Regions from separate parts of the Nocardioides panzhihuensis genome, predicted to be linked through region 1. Evidence: riboswitches for the same ligand, from Rfam matches in the RefSeq annotation. Region 1 holds a riboswitch; the other holds the start of a gene.
The links. A riboswitch is a leader RNA that binds a small molecule or an ion and turns the genes downstream of it on or off. The one in region 1 is predicted to bind thiamine pyrophosphate.

Region 1 (15,511 bases):
ACCGCAAGAACACCCGGCTCACCCCGCTTGCGCAACACGCGATGGATCCGCTCGAGCGTGTCCCCCGGAGTCTTGTAGATGCCCTTGGCGATGACCACGATGATCCGCCATTCGTCGTCATCGATCTTCTCGCGGCGAACCAGATCGGATTCCCACTGCTCCTCCCGTTCGATATGGGCTCGTCCGTCGTATTCGACGATCGTCCGGGACGCTCGATAGCTCAGGTCATATCTACGGAGCTCGGTCTCGTTGCCGACGAGGGCGTTCACCTCCGGCTCGGGCAGGCCGGCGAGCACGATCAGCATCCGAGTGCGTGTCTCCATGGGAGAGTCGACGCCCTCCCGGACGTACGACACGGCCTCTCGAGCAAGGTCGGCACCCGGTCCGCTCGCCGCCTGGCACGCCGCGACCAGAGAGCCGAGACTGATCATCCCCTTGCGCACCATGTGGTCACCGACAACGACGAGGTCGACCAGCGAGATCATTGTCGCGAGCTCGAGGAAGACCTGAGACGGCGCAGATACGGTGACGTCCTCGACCTTCGTCACCATGCCGGATGGTGCCGAGTGGCACGTGATGTCGGGACGCCCTCGCCGGTGGTTCCGATCGACCACGGTGACGTGCTCTCCTGGGAGCACCGGGATCGGGAGCCTCAGGACCCGGGCAGCTGTCGCATGGCTCGCCCAAGCGACCCCTCGCACCGAGACCAGCACCGCCCGCGCGAGCACCAACGGAGTCGGCTCGACCTCACGCGAGATGTAGATGCCATGGAAAAGGCGTCGATACTCACGACGCATCCGCAGCGGGTCGAAACCCACTGCACGCGCTGCTGAGCGGCGGAACGGGTGTCGAACGTCGACCATGGGGACGTCGCCCACGTCGCTCTCGGCTTCGACGACGCTCACCACAACGTCCATCTCCATTTTCCTGCCAGGGCAGGGAATTTTCGCCGTAAAACTCGGGCAGTTGCAGCACTCTCCCGCACCGGCGGGGAAGTGCCTCTCAAGGTGGGCCAGATCCAGTTCATGGGATCGACCGTCGCATCCGGGACCGACCATTTCGACGCGTCAAACAGCCGCTGTGGACAACTCGCTCCCGAACCTTGCTTGTGGACGGACAGTGGCCCGCGCGACCACCACCACCCAGCACCGATCAACCCGGTGACACATCCGTGCCCTGACCACCGCAATATCCCGCCGTTGCGGGCAAGTGTCCGCCCCGAGACTCCCGCACCCCAGCACTCCCCCACCAAGGCGGGAGAATGCCCGCGGCCGACGCAGCCTCAGTCGCCCAAAGCAGCGAGAACGGCGGCGTAGGTGCCGTCCTCGTCACCATCTACGCTTGCGATGATCCGAGTTGCGGGCCTCTTCTCGGCAAGCTCACCAAGCTTCTCCGCATAAGCCATCAGCGACGCGTCCCCGCCACCCTCGGCTACAAGTGCGCGCACCGTGGAGTGCCACGGATCAACACCGTCGTCGCGATCATGAAAGCGACGCACGGCATCCGTGGATTCCGTCGCGAGCAGTATCTCGACGAACTCCGCACCGGCGTCGAGAGCGGCCCGTTCGAACCTTTCGACCTCACTCACGCGAGCCAGCAGCTGCGGCAGCACGACGTCGCCGGACTCGCGCAGGAACCCGGTTATCAGACCGATCGCCGCGGGGCGTATGCGGGCGCCGGCGCCGACGAAGTCTTCCCGCCACCCGCCGATGAACGTACGCAGCACATCGACGTCGCACACGAGTGTTCCCGGATGCGCCGCGGCGTAGCGGCGGGCGATCGTCGACTTTCCCACGCCAGGCATTCCGTTGAGCAAGATCAGACGAGCCACGCGGTGACCGTACCGGGCCGATCCGCAGGTTCCCGCCAAAGCGGGAAACTGCACGCCGCTGAGCCGACCGTCGGCCGCACTTCCACGCCTTGGCGGGAAAGTGCAGCGCGCCACCCCCTCAGCCCAGCAGATCCTCCGCCCGCAGCAGCTCCTCAGGCACCCCGAAGCCGTCGACGAGCAGCCGAGCGTGTGGCCGCAGCTCGCGGCAGAGGCGGTTGACCTCGGCGATGATGGCCTTGGAGCGCTCGGAGGAGAGGCGGCCGTGCTCCATGAACCACGCCCGGTCGGCCTCGATGACCGAGAGCGCGCTGAGGTCGCAGAGGAGGTCCATCAGATCGCGGACGGCTCCCTCGGGGAGCTCGCGCACCTTCGCCCGGAACGCCTCGTGGATCAGCCGCTCGACGTGCGCGTGCGCGACCCCGATGACGTGGTCCTGCACGGTCGAGAACACCGCGCCGGGCTCCCGGCCGGCCTTGACGCCCGACTGGAGTCGCCGGGCGACACCGGCGAGCATGTGCTCCTCGCGGAAGCGCAGCATCGTCAGGTGGTAGTCGGAGTCGAGGATGTCCGGCTCGCGCTCGCCCGCGATCGGCACGACGTCACGGACCCGTTCGAGCAGCTTGTGCACGGCGGTCCGCTCCAGGACGGTCTCGACCGCGAGACCGGCGACGAAGCGCACCAGATCCAGCTGGTCCATCTCCTCGAACTCGCTGGAGTAGCCGGTGAGCAGCCCCTTGGCGACCAACTGAAGCAGCACCGTGTTGTCACCCTCGAACGTCGTGAAGACGTCCGTGTCGGCCTTCAGCGCCGTGAACCGGTTGACGGCCAGATAGCCCGCCCCGCCGCACGCCTCGCGGCACTCCTGGATCGTCCGGGTCGCGTGCCAGGTCGCCAGCGCCTTGGTTCCGGCCGCTCGCGACTCGAGCTCGCGCCGGGCATGCTCCGAGGTGGAGACACCGGAGAAGACGTCGTGCAGGTCGTCGCGTACGACCTCCTGCGCGAAACGCATCGCGTAGGTCCGCGCGACCAGCGGCAGCAGCCTCCGCTGGTGCTGACCGTAGTCCAGCAGCAGCGACTCCTCGGCGTCCGACGACGCCTCGAACTGCCTACGCCGCAGCGCGTAGCGGACCGCGATCGTCAGCGCGACCTCCGATGCCCGGATCGCGGCGCCACCCACCGAGACACGGCCCTGGACGAGCGTCCCGAGCATGGTGAAGAAGCGCCGCCCGGCCGACTCGATCTCGGAGACGTACTCACCGGCCTCGGTGACGTCCGCGAAACGGTTCAGCAGCGACGTACGCGGCACCCGCACGCCCGAGAACCACAGCCGTCCGTTGTCGACGCCGTTGAGCCCCATCTTGGGTCCGTCGTCCTCGATCCGCACTCCGGGCGCAGCCGTGCCGTCGACCCGGATCGGCACCACGAGAGCGTGCACCCCACGCTCCTCACCGCCGACCACGAGCTGCGCGAACACGACGGCCAGCTCACCATGACAGGCGGCGTTGCCGATGTAGTCCTTGTACGCATCCTCCCGAGTCGTCTCGATGACGAACTCATGCGTGGCCGGGTCGTAGGTGGCCACGGTCGCCACCGCGGCGACGTTGGAACCGTGGCCGTGCTCGGTCATCGCGAAGCAGCCGAGCAGCCGCCCGGCGACGATGTCGGCGAGGTAGCGATCGTGGTGGCGTTCGGTCCCCAGCTGGAGGATCGCACCGCCGAAGAGGCCGAACTGCACACCCGACTTCACCAGCAGCGACAGGTCGCCTCCGGCCATCTCCTCGAAGGCGGCGATGGAGGCGCCGACGTCACCGCCCCCGCCGTACTCCTTCGGGAACCCGAGCCCGGTCAGGCCGCTCGCGGAGACGTCGAGGAGCACCTCCCTGACCCGCTCGCGATACTCCGCCCGGGGCAGCTCCTCGACCTCGTCGAGGAGGTCGGCCCGCTCGGCGAGCGCCTTGCGTACGTCCTGTCTGACCCCGGCGTAGCGCCCGTCGAGAAGTGAGGTCAGTGATGTGGCATCGATGGCGGTCACGCCACCAGCCTAAGCCCCGTCCAAGCCCGGATCAGGCTCGGATCAGGCTGGGATCAGGTCAGCTCGTGGGAGACCTTCGACTCGCGGTCGGCGATCTCGTCGGACTCCGCGACGAGCCGCCGCACGCCCTTGCGCTGGAACTTCTGGTTGGCCACCAGCCCACCGAAGTAGTAGGCGACCAGCGCGATCATGCAGCCGGCGATGTCGTCGGCGAGGTAGTGCCAGCCGAAGTAGATGGTCGCGACGACGGTGATCCCGAAGTTGATCCACCCGGCCCAGCGGGCGATCTTGTTGTTGATCGTCGCATGGATCATCAGGGCCATCAGCAGGGTGATGCCGCAGTGCAGCGAGGCGAACCCGCCGACCGACTGCACCACGTTGGCGTCGACGTCGAAGAGGACGTGCTGTCGGGTGAAGACCAGCGACTCCATCAGGGTGCTCGCTGGCGTGTCCGGCAGATCGGCGTAGAGATAGGGGTACTGCAACCCCGGGCCAACCGTGGGCAGGCAGTAGTAGGAGACGGTGCCGAGGATCCAGGCGATGCACTGCGAGCTCACGAACCAGTAGCCGTAGGCGAGGTTGCGCGACCACACCAGCCACCCGGCGACGGCGAACGGCACCAGCGGCAGGAACCACATGTAGATGTAGGAGAGGAACCAGGCCACCCAGCCGGTGCCGAGCAGGTCGTGGAGCACGATCGCCGGGTCGGCTCCGAAGAGGACCGCCTTGTCGATCAGGTGCAGCTCGTGGTCGAACTCGTAGGTCTCCGGCACCACGAACGGCAGGAACGACTTGAGGTTCCGGTAGCAGACGTAGACGAGGTAGAAGCAGACGATGCCCATCGCCACGAGCGTCAGGCGCTCACGGGTCCAGTGGGTGCGGATCCGGTCCTTGAAGATGGGGCCCATCTCCCGCCACCGGAACCGCGCCAGCCAGAGCGTACGTGGCACGAGGTCGACGAGGAGCGCGGCTCCGACGAGGAGGGGAAGGCGGAGCCAGGACGGTCCGAGGAAGCCCTCCGGGTCGAGCATGCGCTTGTCGACGATCTGCGCGGTCACGACTGCGATCAGACCGAAGATCAGCGCGCTGCTGACGAGAAAGATCTGAGCGCGGCGATACATAGCCGCTAATTCTAAGTGGCGGGTGGCTACGGGGCCCATTCCTGGGCGCATCATTCCTGGGCGCGTGATCGCTGGACGTGTGACCCGGGGACGGCCAGGCGATTCGGCTCGACCCGCAGTCCGACCCTCTCCCCCGGCGCGGGCGCCGAGTCGGCGACGGCGTCGACCTCACCGACGTCGTCGAGACGTACGACGAGCCGATGCTGCTCCGGCGTAGCCCTGGCCGAGACCACGGTGCCGGTGAGCGGTCCGGCCGGGTCGGCGACGAAGGCGGAGCGACGGAGCGCGACAGCTCCGGCCGGATCCATCCCGGCGGCCGTCAGGACCGTGTACGCCGCCGGCCCCTCGAGCACACGGGCATAGCCCAGGAACAGGGCTGCCCAGGTGTCGATAGGTGTGGCCCACACCTCCTGGAGGGTCCCCTGCTGCACCAGTCGACCGTCGCGCAGGAGCGCGATCCGGTCGGCCACCGCGAACGCCTCCTCCTGGTCGTGCGTGACCATCAGCGCGGTGGTGCCGGCCTCGTGCAGGATCCGGCGCAGGTCGCCCGCCAGACGTTCCCGCAGTCCCGCGTCGAGCGCGGAGAGCGGCTCGTCGAGGAGCAGCAGCCGCGGCTCGACCGCGAGCGCCCGGGCGAGCGCGACCCGTTGCCGTTCGCCGCCGCTCAGCGTGCCGGGGAGGCGGTCCTGGTAACCACCCAGACCGACGAGCTCCAGCAGGTCATCGACCCGCTTCCTACGTTCGGCAGTCGGGATGCGGCGCAGCCGCATCGGGTAGGCGACGTTGTTCGCGACGGTCAGGTGCGAGAACAGCTGCCCGTCCTGGAACATGAGCGCGAACCCGCGCTTGTGCGTCGGCACCCCTCGCAGGGCCCGCCCGTCCCAGCTGATCGCCCCCGTCGCCGGCTCCAGCCCGGCCACCGCCCTCAGCAGCGTCGACTTCCCCGACCCCGACGGCCCGAGCAGCGCCAGCACCTCGCCGTCGGCCAGCTCCAGGCTGACGTCCTCGACGGCGGTCTTCCCGTCGTACGTAACCGACACCTCACTCAGCGACAGCATCGCAACCTCGATCCTGCCGAGACGACCGGAGCGAGGTCGAGCGGCGAGCTTGCTCGTCCGCTCGCGCCGAGCGAGGGAGTGACCGCGCGAAGCGCGGAGGCGTCAGCCCCGTCGGCCGAGGCGTCAGCCCCGTCGGCCGAGGCGTCACGGAGGTCGGCCGAGATGGCACAGCCGTGACGTCTCGGCCGACGCGAGTGACGCCTCGGCCGACGCGGGTGACTTCTCGGCGTACGTTCACAGTGCTCCGATCGACGGGACGCGGAGACGCTCGACGAGGAGCATCACGACGGCGGTGGTGGCGGCGAGGACACAGGCGGCCGCGAGGGCCATGCCGTAGTTGTCCGAGCCGGGACGGGACAGCAGCCGGAGGATGACGACCGGGAGGGTGGGCCGTTCCTCGCGGACGAGGAAGGACGTCGCGCCGAACTCCCCCAGCGAAGCCGCGAACGCGAAGCCCGCGGAGGCGAGGAGCGGCTTCCAGACGGCAGGTACGTCGACGGTCATGACCGCGCGCAGCGGCCCGGCCCCGAGGCCGGCGGCGGCCTGGCGCAGCCGGTCGTCGACCGACGCCAGAACCGGTACGAGGGTGCGTACGACCAAGGGCAGTGCGACCAGTGCCTGGGCCAGCGGCACCAGCCAGGGCTCGTCGCGGAAGTCCAGCGCGCCGGATCCGAGCGTCAGGTAGAGCCCGAGCCCGAGCGTGACCGCGCTGACCCCGAGCGGCACCATGAAGAGCCCGTCGAGGACGGAGCGCACCCGCCGCTCGGCACGGGTCCGGGACCGCCGGGTCACCGCGAACGCCACCAGCAGCCCGAGCGTGAGCGCGACCACGGACGCCTGAACCGCGACCGTCAGCGACGTCATCAGCGCGGTCGTGACCGGCACCGGCAGCGGCGGGTCGAAGCCAGGGGTCTGCAGGGCCGCGTAGTTCGCGAGGCTCCACCGGTCGTCGACCCGCAGCGACCCGAGCAGCAGCGCCAGCAGCGGCCCGGCGACCAGCAGGACGAGCACCGACGTCGACAGCAGCACCGGGAGGTCCCGCAGCGAGACCCGCCGGCGGCGTACGACGACCCGCGACTGCGCGGGGTCGGCCACCGAGCGCAGTCGGCCAGCCACCACCAGCAGCCCGATGACGACGACGAGCTGGAGCACCGACAGCACCGCGGCACCAGGAAGGTCGAACAGGGTGAAGGTGAGCTTGTAGATCTCGGTCTCGATGCTGTTGTAGCGCACGCCGCCGAGGGTGAGCACGATCCCGAACGCGGTCGCGCAGAAGAGGAAGACCACCGAAGCCGCGGAGACGATCGCCGGCCGCAGCGCAGGCAGCGTGATCGTCCAGAAAACACGAGAAGGCCCCGCCCCCAGCGCAGCCGCGGCCTCCCCCGGGCGGGGATCGAGCGACTCCCATGCCGCCCCAACCGCCCGGATCACGACCGAGGCGTTGAAGAAGACGAGCCCGAGGATGATCGCGGTCGGCGTGCCGTCGAGCCCCAGCCCGGCCAACAGACCCGCCTCGCCGATGAGCTCACGGAAGGCGACCCCGACGACGACGGTGGGCAGCACGAAGGGCACCAGCAGCCCCGCCCGGATCACCCGTTGCAGCGGAAAACTCAGCCGGTGGAGGGCGAAGGCGGCCGGCAGCCCCAGCGCCACACTCAGCGCCGTCGCCAGGCCCGAGGACCACAACGTGAACCAGAGCGCCCGCTGGATCTCCGAGCGCTGCAACACCCGGATCGCGACCGCAGGGTCGAACGAGTCCGATGCGAACAGGCCACGCTGCACCATCCCGGTGACCGGCAGGACGAAGAAGACCGCCAGCACCGCCACCGGGAGGGCGGCGAGCGCGACCAGCACCGCTGGTCGAGCCGAGCTCGCGAGGAACGAGCGAACTCGTGTCGAGACCAACACAGTCACTTCGCGATCGTGTCACTCCAGGTCGCCAGCCACGCTTCACGGTTCTTCTCGATCTCCTCCGGCTCGACGGAGAGCGGGGAGGTCGGCTGCTGGGCGAACTTCGCCCAGTCGGCCGGCAGCTCGACGCTCGAGGAGACCGGGAAGACGTACATGCTCTCCGGCAACGCCCCCTGCACGCTGCCGGAGAGCATGAAGTCGATCAGCGCCTGAGCGCCCTCGGGGTTGTCTGCGCCCTTGAGCACACCGGCGTACTCGACCTGCCGGAAGCAGGTGTCCAGCAGCGCCTCGGTCGTCGTCTTGCCGTCCTTGACGGTGAAAGCCGGCGAGGAGTCGTACGACACGACGATCGGCCGCGTGCCCTTGCCGCCGCCCTGGGTGAAGTCGGAGTAGTAGGCCTGGTCCCAGCCGTCGACGACCTTGGCGCCGTTGTCCATCAGCTTGCCCCAGTAGTCCGACCAGCCGTCCTCGCCGTACTCGGCGACGGTCGCCAGCAGGAACGCCATCCCCGGCGTCGACGTCGCCGCGCCCGGTGTCACGAAGAGATCCTTGTACGCAGGCTCGGCCAGGTCATCGAGCGACTCCGGCGGCGCCAGCTTCTTCGCGGCGAACCACTTGGTGTCGATGTTGACGCACACGCTGCCGTTGTCGACCGGGGTGAGGAAGTGCTCCTCGTCGCCGGGGAGGTTGAACTCGTCGACCCCGGCCGGGACGGTCTCGGGCGTATAGGCCGCCAACGCTCCCTGGTCGATCGCCCGGCTGGCGAAGGTGTTGTCCACGCCGAAGACCGCGTCGCCGTCGGGGTTGCCGGTGTCCAAGGCGATCTTGGTGGTCAGCTCGCCACCGTCGCCCGCGTGCCGGATCTCGGCGGTGTAGCCGGTCTTCTCGGTGAACTCGGCCAGCACCTCCTTCGGCAGCGTGAAGCTGTCGTGGGTCAGCAGCACGACCGACTTGTCGTCGGAGCCGCTGGACGGCTTGGCGTCGGGCTCGGCGGACGTGCCCCCGCACGCGGACAGGAGGAGCGCCGAGATAGCAGTGGCAGCGATGGCAGGCGTACGCATGCGCATTTCTGACTCCCTTCGCCGGTATCAACCGGAGCAGGTTCGGAGGGTCTGCGGCGCTTGTCGCCACACTCTCAGGCCTCGCGGCCTCCCCTGTCTGTTCCCGCCAACACTACTGCTTGCGACAATCCATCCCATGACCGACGTCGCCATCTCGTCCTTCGACGACCTCTCCCCGAAGACCGCGTACGCCCTGTGGCAGCTGCGCCAGCAGGTGTTCGTCGTCGAGCAGGACTGCCCGTACCTCGACCTGGACGGCCGCGACCTCGAAGCCGGGACGCGTCACGTGGTCCTGAGCGACGGCGACCAGCTCGCCGGGACCGCCCGCATCCTCGACGACGGCGACGTGTGGCGCATCGGCCGAGTCGTCCTCTCCCCCACCCACCGCGGCAAGGGCCTGGCCGACGTGCTCATGAGGGCCGCCATCGAGGCTGTCACCGACCGCGACATCGTCCTGGACGCTCAGTCACCGCTGGCCGGCTGGTACGCCAAGCTCGGTTTCGCCGCGGACGGCGAGGAGTTCCTCGAGGACGGCATCCCGCACACCCCGATGCGGCTCAGGCGATAGGAAGCAGCCGGTTCGACAGGACGCGCGCGGTCGCGCGGAGCGTCTCGAGGTCGGTGCCAGCACGACCCATGTAGACCAGGCCCTGCTGCGCGGTGAGCAGGGTGCGCGCGAGCTCACCCGCGTCCTCGTCGGCCAGGAGGTCGCCGTCGCGCTGCGCCCGCTCGACGCAGGCGGCGATCAGGTCGGCCAGCGCGTCGTACGTCTGCTTCGCCTCGGCACGAACATCGGCATGCTCCGTGGCCAGCTCGCAGGTGGAGTTGGCCAGGAAGCAGCCGCGGTCAGCACCTGGGCCGACCGGTGCCACCAGCACCTTCCGCAGCGCGTCGATGGCGCGCGGCTCGCTCTCCAAAGTGGCGCGCGTCCCTTCTTTCCCCTCGGCGTTGTAGGCCTTCAGGGTGCGCAGGAACAGCGCATGCTTGTCCCCGTACGCCCCATAGAGGCTGCCCTTGCCGAGCCCGCTGATGCGCATCAGGTCCTGCAGCGTCGTCGCCGCGTACCCGGCGTCCCAGAACCGGTCCCGGAGATCGCGCAGCACCTGTTCCTCGTCGAAAGTCCTCGGCCTCGCCATGTCCTCGAGCCTAACCCTTGATTGACCGGATGGTCCAGAATCCCTTATGGTGGACCGACCAGTCCAGAACACATCGAAGGAGTCACAGGTGGCAACACTGAAGAACAAGGTCGCACTGATCACGGGCGGCTCACGAGGGCTCGGCGCGGCAACCGCGCGGGCGCTCGCGGCTGACGGTGCCGACATCGCGATCACCTACGTCTCATCGAAGGAGAAGGCAGCAGCGGTCGTCGACGAGCTGACCGCGCTCGGTGTCCGGGCACGCGCATTCCACAACGACCAGGCCGACACGGGCGCCGCGCCCGGGCTGATCGTGAACGTCGTCGAGCACTTCGGCGGGCTCGACATCCTGGTCAACAACGCGGCGATCAGCGTCGAGCAAGGCGTCGCCGTCGACTCACCTGACGCCGACATCGACGAGTGGGACCGCATGCATGCGACCAACTACACCGGCGTCATCGCCGTCACCCGCGCGGCGACGAAGGTGCTGCGCGACGGGGGACGCATCGTCACGGTGAGCTCGGGCGTCGCCGCTCGCACCGGGGTCCCCGGGTTGGCGGACTACGCGGCCACCAAGGCCGGCATCGCCGCCTACACCCGCGGCATCGCGCGCGACTTGGCCCCGCGGGGCATCACCGCGAACGTGATCCAGGCCGGGCTGATGGAGACCGGGATGGCACCCCCCGACCCGGAAACGCTGGCAGCTCTGACCTCCAGCCTGGCGATCCAGCGCCAGGGGCGCCCCGAGGAGCAGGCCGAGGGGATCCGATTTCTCGTGTCCCCCACCGCGTCCTACATCACCGGAGCCGTCCTCGACACCAACGGCGGCTACACCGCCTGAGGAGACGAGGTCAGACAGCGGCGAAGAGGACGCTGGCCTCGGTCTCCTCGCGCGTCGCCTGACCACGCGCCACGAGGAGCTCGAGGTGGGCCTTGGTCTCCATGACCGCGAGGCCGGCGTTGAAGTAGTCGAGCTCGGCGAAGGCACGCTCGTGGCGGGTCCAGCCGAGGTCGTTGGCCACCTCCAGCGCCGAGCGCCGGCCGGCGCGCAGCGAGGCCAGCGACTGGGCCAGCCGCGACTCGTGATGGGCCAGGAGCTCGTCGACGCGGGTGTGGGAAGACGAGGCGACCGGACCGTGGGCGGGGAGAAGCCGCAGGTCGGGCATGGACCTGACCTTGGTCAGGGAGGCCATGAAGTCGCCGAGGGGGTCGACGACGGGCACCGGCTCGAAGCCGATCGACGGCGTGATCGTGGGCAGCACGTGGTCGCCCGCGAACAGGACCGAGCCGGCCAGGTCCGCGTAGACGTAGTGGCCCTGGGTGTGCCCAGGGGTGTGCACGGCATCGAGGTCGCGGCCGGCCACGTCGAGGCGTACGTCGCCCTCGAGCCAGCGGTCGGGCATCCGCCAGTGCGACAGGTCGGGCGCTGGCGGCGGATTGGCGGCCCACTTCGCAGCCAGATCGTGGGCACCCGCGTAGGCCAGCAGCCGATCGGTCGAGACCCAGCCGTCGAGGCGATGTCCTGAGCTTGTCGAAGGGTCGCCGTTGGTGAGCTCCAAGGTGGGCCGGTCACCGGCGCCGAGGAGCACGTCCGCGCCGAACTCCGCGCCCAGGACGGAGGCGAGCGTGTAGTGATCACGATGCACATGGGTGACCAGGAACCGCCGGATGTCGCCGAACAAGAAGCCGAGATTCTTCAACCCGGCCGAGAGAGCAGAACGTCCCTCGGTGATCGCCCAGCCGCCGTCGACGAGCGAGAGCCCGTCGTCACCTTCGAGGACGTAGATGTTCACCGCCTTGAGCCCGTCCATCGGCAACGGGAGCGGGATCCGATGTACGCCGTCGGCGACCGTCCACGCGCCCGGAGCCGACCAGTGTTCCCCCGAGTCAGGCGAGATTGCGGTGGCTGTCGACTGACTCATCGGCTGATCGGTCTCCTTCGGGTCGACCTCTCCAGAGCCACAGCAGACCCAGGATCGGCAACAGGGCAGGAACGAAACCGTATCCGCTCCCGAACCTCGACCATACCGATGCGTCCGGGAACCAGGACGGCACCGCCAGCGAGAGCGCTCCGACGACGACGACCCCGGCCAGCTCGATCCACAGCATGACCTTCGCGAACCCGGCCGAGCCGTTGGCCGCTCGGCGGATCGCGAACCAGCCCGCGACATAGGTCGCCGCAGCGACCACCGAGAGCGTGTAGGCGACCGGCGCCTCGTCGAACCGGGTGAAGACCTGGACCAGCGACCGGGCGCCGGCGGCAAGCGCGAAGATCGCGTAGACGGCAAGCAGCACCAGGTGCGGACCGGAACGGGTCTTGGCGGTCGAGGTCGTGCTCACCTGACCATCATGACGCGTACGGCCACGACCCCGGTCGCCAGGGCCGCCGCCGCGATCACGCCGGAGGACCACGTCGAGCGGTCCTCACGCATCGTCTGCAGCGCCAGGGGCATCAGGCAGACCAGCGCCCCGAGATAGCCGAGGAAGGTCGACAGCGACTCCGGCTTGCGTCCGGCAGACCAGCCCGCCAGCGCACCCAGCGCGAGCACGATCGCCAGGATCTCGAGCATCCACGCCACCTGGTCGAGCCACTTCGGCCGGGGCGCCCTCAGGACCACGCCGAGAGCGGCCGCGATCGTGACGAACGCGGCATACCCGGCCACGATAAATCCGATCAGAGTCACGGCGTCCACATGCCAATCTTCTCCAATGACCTCCACATCGCCCGATCCGGGGCTCGTCGCCCGCCTCCGCGCCGCGGGCTGCGTCTTCGCCGAGGACGAGGCGGCGCTGCTCGAAGGGGAACCGGTCTCGGCGCAGGAGCGAGAAGCGATGGTCGTACGCCGCCTCGCCGGTGAGCCGCTGGAGCTGATCCTGGGGTCGGCCGAGTTCTGCGGGCTCCGGATCCGGGTGGCGCCAGGGGTGTTCGTGCCCCGACAGCGCTCGGCCCTGATGGTCGAGCTCGCCTACCGGAGCGTCGAGCGGGGCGTGGCCCGGAAGGTCCTCGACCTCGGCTGCGGGACCGGGGCGCTGGGTGCCGCCGTCGCGGCACGTGTCCAGGACGCCGAGGTCTGGGCCACTGACATCGACCCGGCGGCGGTCGAGTGTGCCCGGAAGAACCTGCCGCGGGGCCGGGTGCTCCTCGGCGACCTCTATGACCCGCTCCCCCACGACCTCGCCTTCGACGTGATCGTGGCCAACGCTCCGTACGTCCCGAGCGACCAGATCCAGAACATGCCTCCCGAGGCCCGCGACCACGAGCACCACGTGGCTCTCGACGGTGGGGCGGACGGGCTGGACATCCAGCGCCGCGTGATCGAGCAGGCGCCGAAGCATCTGGCTCCCGGCGGCGTACTCATCATCGAGACCGGGCAGGAGCAGGCCTCTGTGACCGCCGATCTCATGTGGGCGCAGGGGCTCACCGCGGAGATCCACCACGATGAGGACCTCTACGCGACGGCCGTGACGGGCCTGAAAGGCGAGGCGTCCCCCTGATTGCACACCACCCCCGCAGCGTGCATTCAGAGGGACCACCAGCACCTGGCTCGCAGCTGTACCGATTCTCGGGCCCCGGGTCAGTCACGAACCCTTGGTGTGTGAGGTCGTCCACCCCCCACCGGTGGACGACCTTCACGCCGATGAAACGGGCCACCTGCAGACCCATGACGTGGATTGGGAAGAATTTTTTCGAGAATCCCGTCAGAATTCCGATATGCAGGCTTACGGTCTGACCCATCTGGTGCCGTTGTCCCTGCTCACAGCGGGGATCGTGGCCATGGTCTGGCTGGGCAGGCGGCAGCGGTCCGAAGCGAGACCGTCGAGATTCTCCCGGGGCTTCGCGCTCGCGATCCCGCTCACGACCATCCCGCTGCAGGCCCACGAATGGGTCACCGACTTCGATCTCTTCATCGATCTGCCGATCCATCTGTGCGACCTGGCCTGGATCGCGGCCGCGGTCGCGCTGTGGACCCACCATCCCTACCCGACCGCACTGACCTGCTTCTGGGGCCTGACACTGACCACTCAAGGCGTGTTCACGCCGGACGTGCAGGACCTCCCAGACGTCAGCTACTTCACCTTCTGGGGCCTGCACCTGATGATCGTGCTCGCCGCCGTCTACCTGATCTTCGGGCTCAAGCTGCTCCCGCGCTGGCGGGACTACGGCTGGGTGGTCGCGACCACGGCGTTGTGGGCCGCGGCGGCGTACGTCCTCAATCTCGTCCTCGACGCCAACTACGGCTATCTGCGCTACAAGCCGGAGTCGGCCTCGATGCTCGACCTGCTGGGTCCGTGGCCGGTCTACATCCTCAACGAGATCCTGCTCGTGGCGGGGATCTGGGCGTTGATCACGCTCGGACTGAGGATGTGGGCGCGTCAGGACGGGTCGACGAGGACACCGGTGCGCTCGTAGTCGGCGAGCGCGGCGGCATACGGCGCCAGATCGATGCCCTTCTCGGCCACCCACGCGTCGTCGTAGTAGGACGAGCGATAGCGCTCCCCGGAGTCGCACAGCAGCGAGACGACGCTGCCTTCCTCGCCGGCGTCGACCATCCCGCGTACTACCCCCAGCGATGCCCACACATTGGTGCCCGTCGAGGGGCCGACCGAACGGCCCATCCGGGCCGAGAGCCAGCGCATCGTCGCGATCGACGCCGCGTCGGGGACCTGGACCATGTCGTCGACGACACCGCCGACGAAGGACGGCTCGACCCGGGGCCGCCCGATCCCCTCGATCCGCGACGGCATCCCGGTGGCGTAGTCGGAGGTGTCCGTCTCCCAGCCGCCGTAGAAGGCGGAGTTCTCCGGGTCGGCGACCATCAGCCTGGTCGCGTGACGCCGGTAGTGGAGGTAGCGGCCGATGGTCGCTGAGGTGCCGCCGGTGCCTGCCGAGACGACGATCCAAGCCGGCACCGGGTGCCGCTCCTGCGACATCTGGTCGAAGATGGACTCGGCGATGTTGTTGTTGCCGCGCCAGTCGGTGGCCCGCTCGGCGTAGGTGAACTGGTCCATGTAGTGGCCGTCGCACTCGCGGGCCAGGCGCTCGGCCTCCGCGTACATGTCCGGGGCCTTGTCGACGAAGTGGCAGCGCCCGCCGTGCCACTCGATCAGGCGCACCTTCTCCGCCGAGGTCGAGCGTGGCATCACCGCGACGAACGGCAGTCCTAGCAGGCCGGCGAAGTAGGCCTCGGAGACCGCGGTGGATCCCGAGGAGGCCTCCACGACCGTCGAGCCCTCATGGAGCCAGCCGTTGCAGATCGCGTACAGGAACAGCGACCTGGCCAGGCGGTGCTTCAACGAGCCCGTGGGATGGACGGACTCGTCCTTCAGATAGAGGTCGACCCCGCCGCTCGCACCGTCGCG
Region 2 (15,511 bases), 4.2 Mb from region 1:
TCGCGTAGTCGAACCCGTCCCCGGCGGCGGTGGCGACCTCGGCGGGGCTGTGGCAGCTCCGGCCGAGGGGTAACACGCTGTTCGTAGGTCTATCCGGTCGTTCCGAACGGGCGAGTAGTCCTACGAACGACGTGTTACTGCTCGCGGCGGCGGAGGCAGGCAGGTGCAGGCCGGACGCGGCGGGCAGAGGGGTATGGGCGGCGATCACGTTCAGGCCGAGGTCGGCGACCAGCTCGGCCAGCTTTGCGCGATGCTCTGCGGGCTCGTCGAGTTCGCGGAGTACGACGTGGGTCAGGCCGGCCTCGGCGCATGCGGCCATCGTCGCGAGCAGGCTGCGGCCGAGCGGCAGCTGGGAGCGGTCGGTGAGGACGAGCAGTCGAGGAAGCGCGGTCATGGGGTTCGGGGTCCCCGCGGTGCCCGGAGCGAAGCGAGGACGTCGTGGGGTGATCATGCGATCCGGCCCGCCATCGGCGACGAGGCTCGGGCGACCGCCTGGCGCGGGATCCGGCCGGCGCCACGGGCGGCGCTCCCGGCCTCGACCGCCAGTCGCAGCGCACGGGCCATCCCGACCGGGTCGTCGGCGCGGGTGACCGCGGTGGCGGCCAGGACGGCGGAGCAGCCGAGCTCCATCGCCAACGCCGCGTCCGAGGCGGTCCCGACCCCGGCGTCGAGCACGACCGGCACGTCGACAGCGGCCACTACGGCCTCGATGGCGTAGGGGTTGAGGATGCCCAGCCCCGACCCGATCGGCGAGCCGAGCGGCATCACCGCCGCGCAGCCGGCGTCTGCGAGCCGGCGGGCGAGGACAGGGTCGTCGGTGGCGTACGGAAGGACCGTGAATCCCTTGCGCACCAGCTGTTCGGCGGCCTCGACGAGCTCGACTGCGTCGGGCATCAGCGAGGTCTCGTCGCCGATCACCTCCAGCTTCACCCAGTCGGTCTCCAGCGCCTCGCGGGCGAGCTCGGCGGTCAGCACCGCCTCGCGTGCCGAGAGGCAGCCTGCGGTGTTTGGCAGGATCGGCACCTTCGCGGCGCGCAGCGTCTCGAGCAGCCCGCCGGTCGCCGTCGAGGACGTACGCCGCATCGACACCGTCACCAGACCCGGCTCGGCCGCCTCGATGACGGCCGGGAGCAGGGCCAGGTTGGGCAGGCCGCCGGTGCCGAGGAAGAGGCGCGAGGAGAGCTCGCGCCCGGCGATCTTCAGACTCTGCGTGGGTGAGATGGTCATCCGCCCTGCACCGCCGTCACGATCTCGACGACGTGACCGTCCTGGAGCTGCCATCGCGCCCAATCGTCGCGCGGCACGATCTCCTCGTCCACTGCGACGGCGATGCCACTCGGCCGCCGATCGCCGGTCCGGGCCTCGAGCAGGTCGGCAACGGTGCCGCTGACCTCCGTCGGCTCGCTGTTCACGGTGATCTTCATCCGTCCTCCTTCATCCGGAACCGGCGCGGATCGACCGCGGGTTCCACTGACCCTGTCTCGACGTGATCGGCCACCAGTTGGGCGATGAGGGGCGCCAGCAGGACCCCATTGCGGTAGGCGCCGGCGGCGAGCACGACCCCCGGCTCTTGAGTCGGGCCGACCAGGGGGAGGTTGTCGGCGGTCCCGGGCCTGTCGCGCGACGTCACCTCCACCACGCTGGCTCGGTCGAGCGCCGGGACCACCCGGCGCGCGGAGTCGAGGAGACGCCACACGCCCTCGACCGTCGGCAGGAGCGGGCCGTCCCGCTCCTCGGAGGTCGCTCCGATGACCACCTCGTCGCTGCCGGTCCTCGGCACCACGTAGACCTGCTCGCCGTGGACCCAGGCCCTCACGGTCCGCTCCACCCGCTCCTGCGTCCGTAGGCGCACCACGTCGCCGCGCACGGGCCGGATGAGGGATGAGTACGGATCAGGGAGCTGCGCGCCGGTCGCGATGACGGTCACGTCCGACGCTGATGTGTTGGTCTCGACACGCCTCCGCCTTGCGGCTCCGAGGTCTGAACGAAGTGGCCTTCGACCGGCGGTTGCGTCGGTCGTGTCGAGACCAACACGGTCGCCAACCCGATCGAGCAGGGCCGCGACGACCGCACGCGGGTCGACGGAATGGTCCTCGGCGAGGAAGGCCCCACCGGCGACGCGGCCGAGTCCGGGCTCGCGGGCGAGCAGCTCGCGGCGTACGAGTCTCTCGTAGGGGACTCCGGCGAGGTCGAGCACCGCGAGCTGCCGCTCGACCTGCTGGACGTCCCCGGCATCGACGCCGGCCAGCACCGTCCCGCGGGTGTGGACCGGAACTCCGAGCCGGGCGGCGAAATCGGGCCAGAGCGCCAGCGACGACAGGCACAGCCGGGTCAGGTCCTCCTCACCGTGCCACGCCTCACCGGCGGGGCTGAGCATCCCGGCCGCGGCGTAGGACGCCCCCGATCCCGGAGCGGGATCGACGACCGTGACGTCATGGCCGCGGCGGATCAGCTCGTCGGCCACGGACAGCCCGACGATCCCGGCACCGAGGACCTGCACCCGCATCAGCCGACCGCTTCCACGAGCTCCTTCGCGGCTTGGAGTGGATCGGGTTGTCGCCAGAGCCCACCGATCACGGCGACCCCGTGGGCACCGGCGGCGCGCACCGCGCCGGCCGACGTCGTCGAGATCCCGCCGATCGCGATCAGCGGGAGCACCCCGGCTGCGTCAGCGACGGCAGAGACGCCGAGCGGGTCGGGAAGCCCGGCCTTGGACGAGGTCGCGAAGACCGGCCCGAAGCCGGCGTAGTCAGCACCTGCGGCGGCCGCCGCCTCGACCGCGGCACGGTCGCGGCAGGTCGCGCCGACCAGAAGACCCGGAGCGACCGCGTCGGCCATCCGCCGAGCCTCGGCCAGCGGCAGGTCGGAGGCACCGAGGTGGACGCCGTGCGCACCGGCCGCGAGCGCCACGTCGAGCCGGTCGTCGACGACCACACAGGCGTCGTACGTCCCGACCCGCTCGATGACGGCCGCGGTCAGAGCGAGCAGCTCGCGGGTCGTCGCTGCCTTGTCGCGCACCTGGAAGCCGGCGACGCCGAGCTCCGCGAAGGCGGGCAGCAGCGCGAGATCCTCGCTCGAGGAGACCAGGCAGAAAATACGTGGAAGAGGCACAACCAATCACTTCCTTCGCCGGCATGATCCGGATCAGGTGTAACGGTCGGAGCGGCCTTAGCTCCCTCTCAGCCCGCTGCCGCGGACTCCCGTGTGGACGTCTCCGACCATAGCGCGCACCACCGAGAACCCCCAGCCCTAGGCCCATCCAGCGGGATACCTCTGGTAGGTCGAGATCCGCGGCGCCGTCGCCCCTGACCCCCGCGACGAGCCGATCGTGTCGATCGACGATCGTGGCGCGCGAGGGTCTGGCGCCGCGATGTGACGTGCCCTACAGTCTTCCTGAGCGATTGATTCTGCCGATACAAGCATTGATTCGATCATAAACGATCATTCAGGCCGCGTCGGCCCGACCTCGACCTCGGAGCGAAAACATGCAGACGACGTCCATCACCACGCCCGACACCAAGCTCGCTACCGGATTCTCCCGGCGCAGCGTCCTGGGCTCCGCCGCCGCAGTGGGCGGGGCCGCCCTGGGCATCGGCGCCCTCACCGCCGGCGCCACCCCGGCGCGGGCCGCCGGCCAGCGCACCATGGTCAACCAGCCCTTCGAGGCGCACGAGATCGTCCGGATCGGGCTGATCGGCCTCGGCAACCGCGGCTTCGGCATGGCCCGTGGCTGGGCCGACATCCCCGGCGCGCAGGTGGTCGCGGTATGCGACATCCGCGCCGACCGCGCCACGCGAGTGGCCGACGACCTCGTCGCGCGCGGCAAGACCCGCCCCAAGGAGTACGGCGGCAAGCGTGACTCCTTCAAGCAGATGCTCAACCGCGAGGAGCTCGACCTCGTCTACATCGCCACCCCCTGGGAGTTCCACTACGACCAGGCGCGGACCTCGATGCTGGCCGGCGCGCACGTCGCCGTCGAGCTGCCGATCGCCACGGAGCTCAACGAGCTGTGGGACCTCGTCAACACCTCCGAGATGACCCGGAAGCACCTGCTGCTCGCCGAGAACTGCAGCTACGGCCGCAACGAGCTGGCGATGCTCAAGATGGCGCACGAGGGGGTCTTCGGCGACATCACCCACGGCGCCGGCGGCTACCTGCACGATCTGCGAGCCCTGCTGTTCAACGACGGCTACTACACCGACGACTGGCGGCGCCTGTGGCACACCCGCAGCACCGCCAGCTTCTACCCGATGCACGGCCTGGCGCCGATCGCTGCCGCGATGGACGTCAACCGCGGCGACCGAGCCGTCACGCTGGCCGCCACCGCGACCGCGCCGCGGGGCCTGGCCGACTACCGCGAGCGCTTCGTGCCCCGCGACCACCGGTCGTGGAAGGAGGAGTACATCAACGGCGACCGCATCAGCTGCGAGATCACCACTTCCGGGGGTCGCACCATCAGCGCCGAGCACAACGTGAGCCAGCCCCGGCCCTACAGCCGCATCAACAGCATCGAGGGCAGCCGCGGCCTGTTCGAGGACTACGTCGGCGGCGACTCGACCGGCGCCCGCGTCTACGCCGAGCCGCTGCACAGCGGCGACACCTGGCGCGGCTTCAAGGCGCTGCGCCAAGAGTTCGACCACTGGCTCTGGAAGGAGCTCGAGGACGATGCCTCCGGTAGCGGTCACGGCGGCATGGACTACATCCTGCAGTGGCGTCTCATCCAGACGATGCGCGCCGGGCTGGTCCCCGACATCGACGTCTACGACTCGGCCATGTGGTGCTCACCGGTCCCGCTGAGCGTCGAGTCGCTGGCCAAGAACGGCAAGCCGGTGGAGATCCCCGACTTCACCCGGGGCAATTGGCGCAAGCCGAGGGTCGGCCTCGACTCGCGCCAGACCGAGATGCCCCCCGTCCCCTGATCCCTACCGACCTCACCTTCCGAAAGGCACCTACCATGGTCGCTCCGTCGTTCCTCGCCCGCGCGGCTCTCGCGCTCACGATCGCCCTCGGCGGTCTTCTGGTGGCCTCCGCCGCCACCACAGCGGCACCGGCAGCGGCTTCGGCGACCACGGACACGGTCGGCGTCACCATCGGAGCGGTCGACCTCGACGGACCGGCCATCGTCGAGGTGCCGGTCACCGTGCGCAACCAGTCGACGGCGGCGCTGCGCAAGCTCACGGTCTCGTTCCGGGGACCGGTGGGCTGGCAGGTCGCCCCGGCTTCGCGGTCGGTCTCGGGAGCCGTGAAGCCGGGCGCCAGCGCCACCGTCACCTTCTCGGTGCGGGTGCCCGAGCGGCGTCCGGGCTTCCATCTGCGCACCTTCACCGCCACGGCCGCCTACAGCGGCGGTGACGGCGCGGGTGCCGCGGTCGGCACGCGGGTGGAGCGCTCCGGCGAGCCGATGGCCAATCTGGCGGCGGCCTACAACAACACCGGGGTCACCGACGAGAGCGCCACCACCGCCGGGAACTTCGACGGTGCCGGCAACAGCTTCTCGGCCCAGAAGCTGGCCGACGTGGGCCTGGGCCGGGGGACCGAGGTCGAGGCGCTGGGCGCCACCCTGACGATGCCCGACGTCGCACCCGGCACGGCCGACAACGTCGCCAGCGGCGGCCAAGCCGTGAAGGTGAGCGGCAGCGGCGACGCGCTGGTCCTGCTCGGCTCGGGCAGCAGCTTCGGTGCCACTGGCACGATCACCGTCTTCTACACCGACGGCACGTCCTCGACGGACGAGACCGGTCTGCCCAACTGGTCGTTCCAGGAGGCCGACGCGCACGGCGCGACGTTGGTAGCCTCGAGCGTCGGCCGCAACCGACCCGACGGGTACGGCGACGCGGCCTACCAGTACCGGGTCTTCGCCAACTCGGTGCCGCTGACCGCCGGCAAGACCGTCGACTTCGTGGTCCTGCCCGCTAACAGTGCCCTGCATGTGTTCGCGATGGGCCTCGCCGGCTGACCCGCTCGGGTAGGTTGCCGAAGTCAGGAGAGCACCCGAGCGAGTTCGAGGATCACATGTCCAGACACAGCCGGCTCGTGGCAGTGCTCACCGATGCCTGAGCGCGTCCTGCGGGTGGGGCTGGTGGGCTCCGGGCCCTGGGCCCGGCTGGCTGTGGCGCCGGCGCTCGCCGCCGCACCCGAGGTGCGGCTGACCCACGGCTGGTCGCGCAACGACGCCGACCTCGCCGACCTGGCCCGCCGACACGGCTTCGAGCCGACGAGCACCTACGTCGACCTGCTGGACCGGGTCGACGTCGTCGCGTTCTGCGTGCCGCCCGACGTCCAGGCCGGGCTGACGCCGGCGGCGTTGGACGCCGGCAAGGCGCTGCTGCTCGAGAAGCCGGTGGCCCGTCGGGTCGAGCAGGCCGAGCGGCTGCACGGACATCCCGAGCCGGTGCTCGTCCACTACTCCCGGCTGCTCGACAGCACCGTCGCCCCGTGGTTGGACGCCGCGGCCGAACGCACGTGGTCATCGGCGAGAGCAGTGCTCACGAACACGGCCACGGTCGGCGACGACCCCTTCGGCCGATCTGCGTGGCGGCGCGAGACCGACGGCGCCCTGTGGGATCTCGGACCCCACGTGCTCGCCGCCCTGCAGGTCGCGCTCGGTCACGTGACGACCGTCTCGGCCCGCCGTACCGACGAGGGCATCGTGCTCGAGACCACCCATGCGCGAGGGGCGAGCGCGCGGTCGCTGGTGTCGGTCTCGGCGTCCACGAAGCAGGACGTCCTCGAGCTGGTCGGCGCCGACGACTGCGTGCACCGCCTGCCCCCGGACCCACGGCAGAGCGGGGTCCAGACCTACCGCGCGCTCGTCTCCGGCCTGGTGCCGCCGTCCGGCCCGTCCCGCGGCCCATGCGCCGCGGCGGTGATGGATCCCGCCTTCAGTACCTCCGTGGTGGCGACGCTGGTCGCGGCATCGGCGGCCCTGCGAGCCGGGCCCGCCGCCTGACTGCCGGCTCCCAGCCCCCGCCCCGCCCCGCGCCTAACAGCCACGACTCCACGCCGCTCTCGAGCAGGCTGGCGCCAACATCCTCTGCCCTCGGTGTCGGCCCCGGAGCCAACGCCGGGACCGAGGCCGGGACCGAGGCCGGGGGCGGCGTACGATTCCCTTTCGTGGCTGACGTTGAGTTCCGGTACTCCGACCTCCTCCCGACCGGCAAGGACGACACTCCTTACCGGCTGATCAGCAGCGAGGGGGTGGAAGAGATCGAGGTCGACGGGCGCAAGTTCTTGCGTGTCGACCCCGAGGCGATCCGGCAGCTGACCGCCGAGGCGATGAAGGACATCAACCAGTACCTCCGCCCGGCCCACCTGAAGCAGCTCCGCAAGATCATCGACGACCCCGAGGCCTCCGGCAACGACCGCTTCGTCGCGCTCGACCTGCTCAAGAACGTCAACATCTCCGCCGGCGGGATCCTGCCGATGTGCCAGGACACCGGCACCGCGATCGTGATGGGCAAGAAGTCCGAGGGCGTGCTCACCGGCGCCGACGACGCCGAGACCGTCAGCCGCGGTGTCTTCGACGCCTACACCAAGCTCAACCTGCGCTACTCCCAGCTGGCGCCGCTGACCACGTACGAGGAGAAGAACACCGGCTCCAACCTGCCCGCGCAGGTCGAGATCTACTCGACCGCCGAGGGCGAGAACGGCCCGGAGTACAAGTTCCTCTTCATGGCCAAGGGCGGCGGCTCGGCCAACAAGTCGTTCCTGTTCCAGGAGACCAAGGCGATCCTGCACCCCGACCGGATCCTGAGCTTCCTCGACGAGAAGATCCGGTCGCTGGGCACGGCCGCGTGCCCGCCGTACCACCTCGCCGTCGTCATCGGCGGGACGTCCGCGGAGTTCGCCCTGAAGACGGCCAAGTACGCCTCGGCCCACTACCTCGACAACCTGCCGACCGAGGGGTCGATGTCGGCCCACGGCTTCCGCGACACGGAGCTGGAGGAGAAGGTCTTCGAGCTGACCCAGTCCTTCGGGATCGGGGCCCAGTTCGGCGGCAAGTACTTCTGCCACGACGTACGCGTCGTCCGACTCCCCCGCCACGGCGCCTCCTGCCCGGTGGCGATCGCGGTCTCCTGCTCCGCCGACCGCCAGGCGCTGGGCAAGATCACCCGCGACGGGGTGTTCCTCGAGCAGCTCGAGACCGACCCGGCCCAGTACATGCCGGACGCCGGGCTGGCCGAGGAGATCGCGGCCGGTGAGGTCGTGGACATCGACCTCAACCAGCCGATGTCGGAGATCCTCGCGACGCTCTCCCAGCACCCGGTCAAGACCCGACTCTCCCTGTCCGGCCCGATGGTCGTGGCCCGCGACATCGCCCACGCCAAGATCAAGGAGCGGCTGGACGCCGGCGAGGAGATGCCGGAGTACATGAAGAACCACCCGGTCTACTACGCCGGCCCCGCCAAGACACCGGAAGGCATGGCGAGCGGCTCCTTCGGGCCGACCACCGCCGGACGGATGGACTCCTACGTCGAGCAGTTCCAGGCCGCCGGCGGCTCCATGGTCATGCTCGCCAAGGGCAACCGCTCCAAGGTCGTCGCCGAGGCCTGCGGGACGTACGGCGGCTTCTACCTCGGCTCCATCGGCGGCCCGGCCGCCCGGCTCGCGCAGGACTGCATCAAGTCCGTCGAGGTGCTCGAGTACCCCGAGCTCGGCATGGAGGCGGTCTGGAAGATCGAGGTGGAGAACTTCCCCGCCTTCATCGTGGTCGACGGCGAGGGCAACGACTTCTTCACCGACCCGAGCGGGACGACCACGATCCCGCTCACCGGCATCCGGGTGCGTTCCAAGGAACGCTGAGCGGACCTCCGCCGGCATTGAGCCTCGGCGTTGCGGGACGACCGGATAAGTTGATGGGCGCCGATCCCCCAACGACGAGGAGACCCTCATGCAGTGCCCCATCGACGGTGCCACCCTGGTGATGAGCGAGCGCCAAGGCATCGAGATCGACTACTGCCCGCAATGCCGTGGCGTGTGGCTGGACCGCGGCGAGATCGACAAGATCATCGAGCGGTCCGTCGGCGCCCCGCAGCCCGGAAGCCGCCAGCAGCCCCGCCAGGAGCAGCGCGACGAGCGACGCCCTGAGAAGCGGGAGTACGAGCGGCGCGACTATGACGACGACCGCCACAAGGACAACCGACGCGGCCACCACCGCGAGTCCTGGTTGGGTGACCTCTTCGGCTGATCCTGCTGGAGGCCACGAACGCGCTTGACGGTCCCTGCGACACGCCGACATGCGGTGTGTCGCAGGGGCTTTCGCGGGCCCTATGGCCGCCGCTCACGTCCTAGCAGTCCGAAGACCCCGAAGCCGCGACGGGTCCCCGCCCGGCCGCAGGGTCCCTAGACGTCGTTGTCGCGCCGGTTCTCGGGCGGCGCCTCGCTCGGTCCGGACCCCTGCGTGTCCGGGCTGCCGGACTCGGAGTCGGGATAGCCCGCCGTCGCGTCCGCGGGCGCGATCGGAGTACCGCCCTCGTCCTCGTCGAGGCGTTGGGTCTCGGAGACCTGCCCGGACTCCTCGGTGTATTCGGGGTCGTCGGGCCCCTCTGCTGGAAGCTGCTCGTGGCTCATGTCCCTGCGGTACCCCGTTGCCGGGCGAACCACTCCCTCCGGAGCAGCCCGAACACCCACGAGTCGGAGACGTCGCCGTTCACGACGCAGTCCTCGCGAAGCGTCCCCTCCAGCTTGAACCCGAGCTTCTCCAGCACCCGAGCGGAGGGGGCATTGCGGGTGTCGGCCTCCGCCTGGACCCGGTTCAGATCCAGCGCGTCGAACGCCCATCCCAGCATCGCGTCCGCGGCCTCGGTCGCGTAACCCTGCCCCCAGGCAGGTCTGCCGAGGCAGTAGCCCAGCGATGCGCTGCGATAGTCGGCGTTCCACGAGTTCAACGTGCACCAGCCGAGAAACGCCCCGTCGCCGGCCCGCTCGATCACCACCCGAGCCCCGCTGCCCTCCTCCCCCATCTCGTGACTTCTCACAATGAAGCGGTCCGCCTGTGATCGCTCCGTCCACGGCGGAGCGTCCCAGTAGCGGAGCACCTCGCCATCGCTCTGCAACGCGAAGAGCTCGTCCGCATCGGAGCCGGTGAACGGGCGCAGCCGCAACCGCGCCGTGATCAAGGCGGGCGTGGGCAGCGACATGGACCCATGCTGTCAGCCCGTGGCCGTTCGCCACACCAGTTTTTCGGCGCCCCGACAGTTGCCCGTCATTCGAGTCCGAGCGCCGACATCGCTTCTCGCCATGCCTCGGGACTGCCGGCCGCCAAGAGGCCCTCACGACGATCCGCCGGGTCGTACGTCGAGCCGTCTAGGCGGGCAACGACTCCACCAGCCTCCCTCAGCAACAGGGCGCCTGGAGCGTGGTCCCAGGGCAGAGTACGCCAGTACAGCATGAAGTCGCCGTCACCCTTCGCGATTGCGGGGTACTCGATGCTGGCAGCAGTCGCTTGCGGCTCCAGGGTCGCGAACCGATGCTCGTTGTGCTCGATCACAGCTCGAACATCGACCGGCAGGAACCGCTTCTTGACCGCGCCGTGGAGGCTGGTCGAGGAGCGCCGGACCGCCAGGCGCTCACCTGACTCGGTCTCGTACGCGCCAGCACCATGCTCCGCAACGAAGGTCCGGTAGTGCTCGGGCTGGTGAATGATTGCGAGCACGGTCTCGCTGTTGACCACCAGTGCCGCCATTACTCCGTAGTCCGGCGAACCAGATGCGAAGGCGCCGGTGCCGTCGAGCGGGTCCAACAGCCACACGGGCTGCTCGCCAGAGAGATGGCGAAGCAACGACGGGTCCTCGGCGGCAGCCTCCTCCCCGATCACGACGCTTCCTGGGACCACAGCGCACAGGCGATCGGAGAGGGCCTTCTCGCATTCCTGGTCGGCAACGGTGACGACCTCACCAGGCGACTTCTCCCAGATGTCCTCGGTCGCCAGCCCACGGAACCTCGGTCGCAGGTAACAGGTCGCGGCCTCGCGCATCTCGTCGACGACTCGGTCAACGCCGTAGTCCACGGGGCAAAGCTACTGCAGACGACTCATCCGACGACACGCCAGCTGCGTTGACTCCGGGCCCATCGAGCCCATCAAGCCTGTCGGTGGTCACGCTCATACTGGCCGACATGGAAGCAGTCGAGGCGCTGGAGCAGCTGGGTGGGATCGCCCGCGCTGCCGACATCGTCGCGCTCTCCAGCCGCCGACGTCTCCGCACCGCGGTGTCGAACAAGGCAATCATCCACGTCGATCGCGACCGCTATGCGCTGCATCGTGATGACCTGGGAATGCGGCTCGCTCTGGAGCACAACGCGCATCTGTCCCATCTCAGCGCAGCCGTTCATCACGGCTGGAAGGTGCGTAGCACCCCGGGAATACCTCACCTGCTTCTGCCGACGGGTCGTCCAGCGCCCACGAGCAAGGCGAGGTTCTGGTTCCATGACGCCCGCCGCGACGAGTTCGATGGGTGGGCGACCGGTCCGCTCCTGACCGTCCTGCTCTGCGCGCGCGACCTGCCGTTCGACGCGGCGCTGACCGTCGCCGACTCGGCCCTGCGCGAGAAGGCCGTAGCCCATGACGAGCTCGTCGCCGAGGCGTCTTCGTGGCGCGGAGGCAACGAGGAATGCGTCCGGCTCGTGGCGTCCCACGCCAACGGACTGGCCAAGAACCCTTTCGAATCAGGCCTGCGAGCGATCACGATCAAGGCGAAGCTCGAGTTCATCCCGCAGTACGAGGTGCGAGTCGGCGCGCTGACCGTGCACCCTGATCTCGTAGACCCGATCAACGGCATCATCCTCGAGGCCGACTCGTGGGGCTTCCATGCCGACAAAGAGGCGCATGACCGCGACTGCCAGCGTTACACGATGCTCACCGCCGACGGCTGGATCGTGCTGCGCTTCACCTATGACCAGGTGATGTTCCAGCCGGACTATGTGCTGAGGTGCATCGAGATGGCGCTGGCTCAACGTGTAGCGGCTGCGTGATCACCTTTGCACCACGCGCATCGCTCCTGATCCCGGCCACAATGACCCGCACAAACCCCTGCGACACGCCGTGTCTCGGCGTGTCGGGCAGCCGATGCGTACGTCTTGTGGCCGTTGCTCCCGACGGTTGCCGCAGCGCGCGTCCACCAGAATGGTCGGCATGCCCGTCAGGCCAACGACGTACGTCAGCCGATGATGCGGTCCGCGCGGGCGGACTCCTCCTTGGCCTGCTCGACCGCCTTGGCTGCCGCCTCGTGAGCCTCGCGCTGGGCCTGCTCGATGGCCTCGCGCGGGGCGGGGACCGGCGGCGTACGTCGTTCGTTCTCGTTCCTGTCGCCGTTGCTGATGCCGTTGTTGATGCCGTTGCTGTTGCCCGCAGACCTGGAGGCGCTGTCGGCGAAGGCGCCGGTGACCGTACGCATCGCTTCGGTGAGCTCGCCCGGGATGACCCAGAACGAGTTGCCGTGGGCGGCGAGCGAGGGCAGCATCTCGAGGTACTTGTAGGCCAGGACCTTGGCGTCGGCGTCGTTGGCGTGGACGGCCTGGAAGACCCGCTCGAGCGCGTTGGCCTCACCGTCGGCCTCGAGCACCCGGGCCTGCTGGTTGCCTTCCGCCTCCAGGATGGACTTCTGCCGGGTGCCCTCTGCCTCGAGGATCAGCGAGGCGCGCTTGCCTTCGGCGTGCAGGATCGCGGCGCGCTTGTCCCGCTCGGCGCGCATCTGCTTCTCCATCGCCTCCTTGATCGAGGCCGGCGGGTCGATCGCCTTGATCTCGACCCGGTTGACCCGGATCCCCCACTTCCCGGTGGCGTCGTCGAGCACCTCACGCAGGCGGACGTTGATGGTCTCCCGAGACGTCAGGGTGGACTCGAGGTCCATCGATCCGATCAGGTTTCGCAACGTGGTCACGGTGAGCTGGTCGATCGCCTGCAGGTAGTCGGCCACCTCGTAGGCGGCCGCCCGCGGGTCGGTGATCTGGTAGTAGAGAACCGTGTCGATGGCAACGACGAGGTTGTCCTCGGTGATGACGGGGCGCGGGTTGGAGGAGTAGACCTGCTCACGCACGTCCAGCTTGGTGTTGACCCGGTCCACCAGCGGGATCACGAAGTTGAGCCCCGGCTGCAAGGTGCCCCGGTAGCGCCCGAAGCGCTCGATGTTGTAACGCCGCGCCTGTGGCACGATCCGCACCGTCGAGGCGACCGCACCCACCACCAGCGCGACCAGGACCAGGACTATCAGCAGAAGCTCCATGTCGTACGACCTTCCTAGGGCGACAGCGACGACGGGTCGCGCGGATGCACGAGCGCCGTCGCGCCTTCGATCTCGAGCACGTCGACCCGGCATCCGACCGGGATGACGAGGTCTTCGTCGTAGGGCCGGGCCGACCATTCCTCCCCGCCGAGGCGCACCAGGCCATGGTCGAAGCTCACCTCCGCGAGGACGACCGCCTGACGACCGACCAAGGCATCGGTGCCGTCGCGCACCGGCGGCGGCAGAGCCAGGTGTCGTCGCGCCACCGGCCGCACCAGCAGTACGCTGCCGCCGCCTGCGAGCACGAAGACGAGCGCCTGCACCAGCACCGGCGCGCCGAGCGCAGCGCTGCCGGCGGCAAGGAGCGCCCCGCCGGCGACGAAAGCGAACGCCAGCGTCATCGTGAACGCCTCGGCTACTCCGAGCAGCACGGCGACGATGATCCAGAAGATCGACCACATAAGCCCACCAGCCTCGGTTTCCCCCCAGCCTACTCCCGGTGTGGTGATGGTCACACCCGATCAGTGAGAGTTGTTCCGTCCGTTCAGCAGCGGCAGGCCCACCCACAGAGACACGAACAGGATCAGCACGCAGACGGCGGCGACGACGGCGATCTCGAACGAGACGACGACGTCGAAGACCAGCAGCACCACGAGCGCGGAGACGATCGCAAAGCCCACCAGCCCGGCCCGGGCGCAGGCGTGCGAGGCCCGCACCAACCATGGCCGCTGCCGGCGCCGGAACAGGATCCGGTGGAAGGAGACCGGAGCGATGATGAGGCAGGTGGTGATGACCGAGCCGACGAGCACGATGAGGTAGATCGTCTTCTGGTGATCGTCCAGGTCGGGGAAGCGTGGCGAGAAGGGCACCGTCAGCAGGAAGCCGGTCAGGATCTGCACGCCCGTCTGCAGCACTCGCAGCTCTTGGAGGAGCTCGTTCCAGTTGCGGGTGATGCGCTCCTCCGGGCGCTCGTTCGGACCCCCTCCCTCGACCTCGCGCTCGTCGTCGCCATCGTCGTCGCCCCTGGCTGCCATCAGAAGACCGGCCGTCCCCCAGTCACCCCGAGGACGGTCCCGGAGACGTAGGACGCCTCCGCGGGCGAGGCCAGGAACACGAACGCCGGTGCGACCTCGGCCGGCTGGCCGGCGCGCCCCAGCGGAGTGTTCGCCCCGAACTTCTGCACCTTCTCCGGCGCCTGCGTCGCGGGCTGCAGCGGCGTCCAGATCGGTCCAGGAGCCACCGCGTTCACCCGGACCCCGTCAGGGCCGAGCTCTGCCGCGAGGTTGACGGTGAAGTTGTTGATCGCCGCCTTGGTCGCGGCGTAGTCGAGCAGGCTGGTCGTGGGCTCGTACGCCTGGATCGAGGCGTTGTTGATGACGCAGCCCTTGCTCTTCTTCAGGTGCGGGACGGCGGCCCGGCTCAGCCAGAGGAGGGCGTACAGGTTGGTCTTGAACGTCCGGTCGATCCGCTCGTCGTCCATGTCGGTCAGGCCCTTGTCGCGGGCGAACTGGTAGCCGGCGTTGTTGACCAGGATGTCGAGGCCGCCGAGCTCCTGCACGGTACGTTCGACGACCTCGTCGCACGCCTCGCGCTCACGCAGGTCGATCGGGATGGCCAGCGACGTACGCTTGGCGTCCTCGATCAGCTTCGAGGTCGCCTGCGCGTCCGCTTCCTCCTCGGGGAGGTAGGTGAACGCCACGTCGGCGCCCTCGCGCGCGTACGCGAGGGCGACCGCGCGACCGATGCCGGAGTCGCCGCCGGTGATCAGCGCGACCTTTCCGTCGAGGCGGCCGTGGCCTTCGTAGCTGGACTCGCCGTGGTCGGGCAGCGGCTCCATCTCGCCGGTGAGGCCAGGAGGCTCCTGCTGCTGGGCTGGAAACTGGGTGTTGTCATCGCTCATGACCGCTCCGGTACCCACATCCGACAGAATGGAGACCGTGAGTGGGATGGAATCGGTGATCGTCGACGGTGGCCTGGCCCTGCGGCATCGGGCGGACGGCCACCTGGAGCTGCGGGCCAACGGGATCTTCGTGATGGACACCCGCGAGACCTCGACCGAGAAGGCGCTCGCGACGCGCGCTCTCGAGCTGCACGCTCAGCCGGGACAGGTGCTCATCGGTGGCCTGGGGCTCGGCTTCACCCTCGAGGCGGTGCTGACCGACCCGCGCGTCGAGTCGGTAACGGTCGTCGAGATCGAGCCGCGCCTGGTCGAGTGGATGCGGAGCGGCCGGGTCCCCCACGGTCCCGAGCTCCTGAACGACGAGCGAGTCCATATCGAGGTCGCCGACGTG

Region 2: linked by a shared signal. The riboswitch ahead of BJ988_RS02770 (thiamine phosphate synthase) and the one ahead of BJ988_RS23030 (thiamine ABC transporter substrate-binding protein) in region 1 are both predicted to bind thiamine pyrophosphate.

Annotation. Positions count from the first base shown of each region.
Region 1 is NZ_JACBZR010000001.1:4,853,400-4,868,910, forward strand. It holds gene BJ988_RS23000 (hypothetical protein) at 1-905, opposite strand, end outside; gene BJ988_RS23005 (AAA family ATPase) at 1,283-1,831, opposite strand; gene BJ988_RS23010 (acyl-CoA dehydrogenase family protein) at 1,950-3,863, opposite strand; gene BJ988_RS23015 (phosphatase PAP2 family protein) at 3,917-4,984, opposite strand; gene BJ988_RS23020 (ABC transporter ATP-binding protein) at 5,035-6,042, opposite strand; gene BJ988_RS23025 (ABC transporter permease) at 6,277-7,956, opposite strand; gene BJ988_RS23030 (thiamine ABC transporter substrate-binding protein) at 7,953-9,014, opposite strand; TPP riboswitch at 9,011-9,119, opposite strand; gene BJ988_RS23035 (GNAT family N-acetyltransferase) at 9,151-9,582, shown strand; gene BJ988_RS23040 (TetR/AcrR family transcriptional regulator) at 9,572-10,150, opposite strand; gene BJ988_RS23045 (SDR family NAD(P)-dependent oxidoreductase) at 10,239-10,991, shown strand; gene BJ988_RS23050 (MBL fold metallo-hydrolase) at 11,002-12,072, opposite strand; gene BJ988_RS23055 (hypothetical protein) at 12,038-12,490, opposite strand; gene BJ988_RS23060 (hypothetical protein) at 12,487-12,843, opposite strand; gene BJ988_RS23065 (putative protein N(5)-glutamine methyltransferase) at 12,860-13,645, shown strand; gene BJ988_RS23070 (YwaF family protein) at 13,863-14,561, shown strand; gene cds1 (L-cysteine desulfhydrase Cds1) at 14,525-15,511, opposite strand, start outside.
Region 2 is NZ_JACBZR010000001.1:614,782-630,292, reverse strand. It holds gene BJ988_RS02790 (thiamine phosphate synthase) at 1-394, opposite strand, end outside; gene BJ988_RS02785 (thiazole synthase) at 448-1,227, opposite strand; gene thiS (sulfur carrier protein ThiS) at 1,224-1,424, opposite strand; gene thiO (glycine oxidase ThiO) at 1,421-2,506, opposite strand; gene BJ988_RS02770 (thiamine phosphate synthase) at 2,506-3,111, opposite strand; TPP riboswitch at 3,105-3,214, opposite strand; gene BJ988_RS02765 (Gfo/Idh/MocA family protein) at 3,486-4,919, shown strand; gene BJ988_RS02760 (NEW3 domain-containing protein) at 4,955-5,956, shown strand; gene BJ988_RS02755 (Gfo/Idh/MocA family protein) at 6,050-6,949, shown strand; gene BJ988_RS02750 (FumA C-terminus/TtdB family hydratase beta subunit) at 7,114-8,802, shown strand; gene BJ988_RS02745 (TFIIB-type zinc ribbon-containing protein) at 8,891-9,187, shown strand; gene BJ988_RS02740 (hypothetical protein) at 9,343-9,570, opposite strand; gene BJ988_RS02735 (GNAT family N-acetyltransferase) at 9,567-10,139, opposite strand; gene BJ988_RS02730 (inositol monophosphatase family protein) at 10,205-11,008, opposite strand; gene BJ988_RS02725 (DUF559 domain-containing protein) at 11,116-11,970, shown strand; gene BJ988_RS02720 (SPFH domain-containing protein) at 12,156-13,220, opposite strand; gene BJ988_RS02715 (NfeD family protein) at 13,235-13,735, opposite strand; gene BJ988_RS02710 (DUF6328 family protein) at 13,742-14,254, opposite strand; gene BJ988_RS02705 (glucose 1-dehydrogenase) at 14,254-15,120, opposite strand; gene BJ988_RS02700 (spermine/spermidine synthase domain-containing protein) at 15,149-15,511, shown strand, end outside.